DNA from 2 places in the Lysinibacillus sp. COL-1 genome. Region 2 is predicted to be linked to the other one. Evidence: a T-box and tRNA genes for the amino acid it is inferred to sense, from the RefSeq annotation. Region 2 holds a T-box; the other holds one or more tRNA genes.
The links. A T-box is a leader RNA that pairs with one kind of tRNA and senses whether it is charged. The one in region 2 lies ahead of argS (arginine--tRNA ligase), so its partner is inferred to be a tRNA-Arg.
Positions count from the first base shown of each region.

Region 1: it encodes a tRNA-Arg, which carries the amino acid that the T-box ahead of argS (arginine--tRNA ligase) is inferred to sense. The anticodon was not compared.

Region 1 covers NZ_JCAWSJ010000002.1:491,594-493,774, forward strand. Annotated here, with positions in the region: rRNA gene AC6BKE_RS02935 (23S ribosomal RNA) at 1-104, shown strand, start outside; rRNA gene rrf (5S ribosomal RNA) at 217-332, shown strand; tRNA gene AC6BKE_RS02945 (tRNA-Val) at 343-418, shown strand; tRNA gene AC6BKE_RS02950 (tRNA-Thr) at 422-497, shown strand; tRNA gene AC6BKE_RS02955 (tRNA-Lys) at 505-580, shown strand; tRNA gene AC6BKE_RS02960 (tRNA-Leu) at 598-682, shown strand; tRNA gene AC6BKE_RS02965 (tRNA-Gly) at 718-792, shown strand; tRNA gene AC6BKE_RS02970 (tRNA-Leu) at 798-886, shown strand; tRNA gene AC6BKE_RS02975 (tRNA-Arg) at 895-971, shown strand; tRNA gene AC6BKE_RS02980 (tRNA-Pro) at 982-1,058, shown strand; tRNA gene AC6BKE_RS02985 (tRNA-Ala) at 1,076-1,151, shown strand; rRNA gene AC6BKE_RS02990 (16S ribosomal RNA) at 1,299-2,181, shown strand, end outside.
Region 2 covers NZ_JCAWSJ010000004.1:2,104,645-2,106,825, reverse strand. Annotated here, with positions in the region: gene argS (arginine--tRNA ligase) at 1-923, opposite strand, end outside; T-box leader at 968-1,186, opposite strand; gene AC6BKE_RS18810 (ArsR/SmtB family transcription factor) at 1,263-1,553, shown strand; gene AC6BKE_RS18805 (MFS transporter) at 1,692-2,181, shown strand, end outside.

The DNA.
Region 1 (2,181 bases), on a different contig from region 2:
CAAGTAAGTAAGATCCCTCAAAGACGATGAGGTAGATAGGTTCGAGGTGGAAGTGTGGTGACACATGGAGCTGACGAATACTAATCGATCGAGGACTTAACCAAAAATGTTTGAACCATTCAATGCACGTTTATCCAGTTTTGAAAGAACAAGAAAGTTTAAAAAAAGCTTGCATTTATAACGAAATAAGTTATAATAAATCTTGTCTTTTAAAAGTCTAGTGATGATGGCAAAGAGGTCACACCCGTTCCCATACCGAACACGGAAGTTAAGCTCTTTAGCGCCGATGGTAGTTGGGGGCTTCCCCCTGTGAGAGTAGGACATCGCTAGGCATATTACCCAGGAGGATTAGCTCAGCTGGGAGAGCATCTGCCTTACAAGCAGAGGGTCGGCGGTTCGAGCCCGTCATCCTCCACCATATGCCGGTTTAGCTCAGCAGGTAGAGCAACTGACTTGTAATCAGTAGGTCGTGGGTTCGATTCCTATAGCCGGCACCATTTTTTAGAGCCATTAGCTCAGTTGGTAGAGCATCTGACTTTTAATCAGAGGGTCGAAGGTTCGAGTCCTTCATGGCTCACCATTTTTAAATAATAATAAGCGGGTGTGGCGGAATTGGCAGACGCACTAGACTTAGGATCTAGCGCCGCAAGGCGTGGGGGTTCGACTCCCTTCACCCGCACCATTATTTCATTGCCAGATAAAAAAACTTATGCACATGCGGAAGTAGTTCAGTGGTAGAACACCACCTTGCCAAGGTGGGGGTCGCGAGTTCGAACCTCGTCTTCCGCTCCAAATGTGCCGGGGTGGCGGAACTGGCAGACGCACAGGACTTAAAATCCTGCGGTAGGTGACTACCGTACCGGTTCGATTCCGGTCCTCGGCACCATTTTTAATGCGCCCGTAGCTCAATTGGATAGAGCGTCTGACTACGGATCAGAAGGTTATGGGTTCGACTCCTGTCGGGCGCGCCAAAAGAACGAACGGGAAGTAGCTCAGCTTGGTAGAGCACTTGGTTTGGGACCAAGGGGTCGCAGGTTCGAATCCTGTCTTCCCGACCATTTCCTAAAAAATATATGGGGCCTTAGCTCAGCTGGGAGAGCGCCTGCCTTGCACGCAGGAGGTCAGCGGTTCGATCCCGCTAGGCTCCACCAATTCAATTTATTAAAATGAACCTTGAAAACTGAACAAGCAAAACGTAATCAATAAAGTTTTTAGTAACTAACTTCGGTTAATGAACGAAACAAAATTTTGGACATTAAAATGATGCCAGCAAAACAATTTGAGCTATTCAAATTTCTTTTATGGAGAGTTTGATCCTGGCTCAGGACGAACGCTGGCGGCGTGCCTAATACATGCAAGTCGAGCGAACAGAGAAGGAGCTTGCTCCTTCGACGTTAGCGGCGGACGGGTGAGTAACACGTGGGCAACCTACCCTATAGTTTGGGATAACTCCGGGAAACCGGGGCTAATACCGAATAATCTGTTTCACCTCATGGTGAAATACTGAAAGACGGTTTCGGCTGTCGCTATAGGATGGGCCCGCGGCGCATTAGCTAGTTGGTGAGGTAACGGCTCACCAAGGCGACGATGCGTAGCCGACCTGAGAGGGTGATCGGCCACACTGGGACTGAGACACGGCCCAGACTCCTACGGGAGGCAGCAGTAGGGAATCTTCCACAATGGGCGAAAGCCTGATGGAGCAACGCCGCGTGAGTGAAGAAGGATTTCGGTTCGTAAAACTCTGTTGTAAGGGAAGAACAAGTACAGTAGTAACTGGCTGTACCTTGACGGTACCTTATTAGAAAGCCACGGCTAACTACGTGCCAGCAGCCGCGGTAATACGTAGGTGGCAAGCGTTGTCCGGAATTATTGGGCGTAAAGCGCGCGCAGGTGGTTTCTTAAGTCTGATGTGAAAGCCCACGGCTCAACCGTGGAGGGTCATTGGAAACTGGGAGACTTGAGTGCAGAAGAGGATAGTGGAATTCCAAGTGTAGCGGTGAAATGCGTAGAGATTTGGAGGAACACCAGTGGCGAAGGCGACTATCTGGTCTGTAACTGACACTGAGGCGCGAAAGCGTGGGGAGCAAACAGGATTAGATACCCTGGTAGTCCACGCCGTAAACGATGAGTGCTAAGTGTTAGGGGGTTTCCGCCCCTTAGTGCTGCAGCTAACGCATTAAG
Region 2 (2,181 bases):
GCTAAATCGCGTGTCGCATAAAGCGTGGCTCCATCTGTTTTCGTCATTAAGCATGGGGGCATTTCCTCCATCTCCACAACATACGCCCCATCTGATTCCACTAGGAGCCCTTTTTCTTGTAGTTCTGTCACAACAGGCATCATTTTGTCATTGTAAAAGGCTTCTCCTGTAAAAGCATCAAAGTGAATTCCTAGCAACTCGTATATTGATTGAAATTCTACTAATGATACATCTCGGAACCATTGCCATAATGCCAGTGCCTCTGCATCGCCATCCTCCAACGCTTTAAAGGCGGCACGTGCCTGTTCAATCAGTGCTGGGTCTTGCTCTGCCTCTTCATGAAACTGCACATAAATCTTTAATAGCTCCTCAATTGGAGACGCTGTAATGGCTTGCTTATCACCCCAATATTGATAAGCCACAATAAGCTTACCGAACTGTGTACCCCAGTCCCCTAAATGATTGATGCGAATCGCTTGATAACCATTTTTTTCTGCAATATTTGCTAAAGCATTCCCAATGACTGTTGAACGTAAATGCCCCATCGAGAATGGCTTCGCAATATTAGGAGATGAAAAATCTAGGACGACAGCTCCCATCCCCGTTTGATTAGTTCCATATGATTGTTTTGCTTGCATGATGTTGCTTAGCACTTGTTGCGTCACTTTTTGTTGATCTAGAAAAATATTGACATAGCCTCCAACAGCTTGCACACGCTGGATATTGTCATTGTTTAATTGACTTGCTATATCCGCTGCAATAGTTTGTGGTGACTTTTTCCATCTTTTTGCTAAGGTAAAACAAGGAAATGCCACGTCCCCTAGCTCCGAGCTTTTTGGTTTTTCTAATAATGACGCAATATCATCTGCTGTTAATTGATGATTTACTACTTCTGCCATACTTTCAGCGATTTGTTTATTCATCTTAATCCTCCTCCTGTCCAAATAAAAAAGCCCCCGTCTCTAAAATTAGAGACGAGAGCATTATAATCCCGTGGTACCACTCTAGTTGCCATTTAATATGACCACTTTCCATTGTTAACGAGGTGACGCCCCGCTATTCTCTACTACTTGTTCGAGAATCTTCTCCAAAGTGCGCTTCATTCATGGGTTCTGCATTAGGCTCACACCAACCCTAACTCGCTTGCCAGTTGTCCATCAATTACTCTCTTCTTCATCGAATTTTTCTATGATTTTGACATATATTACAGGACTTCCTTATTGGCGTCAACCATTTTTAAAATATAATGACGGTATTTAGCAATTGAAATTTTCAAAGCGTTATCAAACGAGACTAGGCTAAACATCTTACAGTGGCTGAAGGAACCTGAGAAACATTTCCCAAAAGTGAGTATCGAAGGAGGCGTATGTGTTGGTGATATTCAGGAGAAAGCTAAAACTTCTCAATCAACCGTTTCTCACTACTTAAATATGATGCAAAAGGCTGGACTTCTCGAATCTTTTCGTCCTGGTCAATGGACATATTATAAATTAAAAGAAGAAACGATTCATCAAATTGCCTCGTTTCTTGTATCAGATACCCAAAATGATTAAAATTGGGTTTCTGTTTAAAATGCCATATCGATTATTCACGATAAATAGATACGTTATAGTTATTAGGTTTCGTATACATTTGCACAATATATCGAAATTTCTCGATATATTGATATAAAGGAGTGATGTTTTTTGATTATGAATAAAGAAAATGCATTTAGCAATAAACATAAAATTTTAGCCTTCACATTAACCTTATTAACGTTTGTCATGGGAACAAGTGAATTTGTTATTGTAGGATTATTAACGGAGGTCTCTACAGATTTAAGTATACCAATTGCCACAGCTGGTTCCTTGATTTCTGGATTTGCTATCGCCTATGCGATTGGTACACCCATCTTAACCGGTTTTGTTAGTAGATTTGCAAAATATCCACTCATGTTAGTATTGATTTCCCTCTTTATACTTGGAAATATTGTAAGTGCCCTCTCTAGTTCCTATGGTATTTTAATAACTTCCAGAGTTGTTACGGCTGTTGTCAGCGGCGTACTTACAGCATTCGCCATGTCCATAGCGAATGATAGTATGCCAAAAGAAAAAAGATCCTCTATCATTGCTTTCATATTTGCGGGCTTTACCATTGCCAACGTCATGGGTGTACCTCTAGGAACAATGGTTGGACAATGGA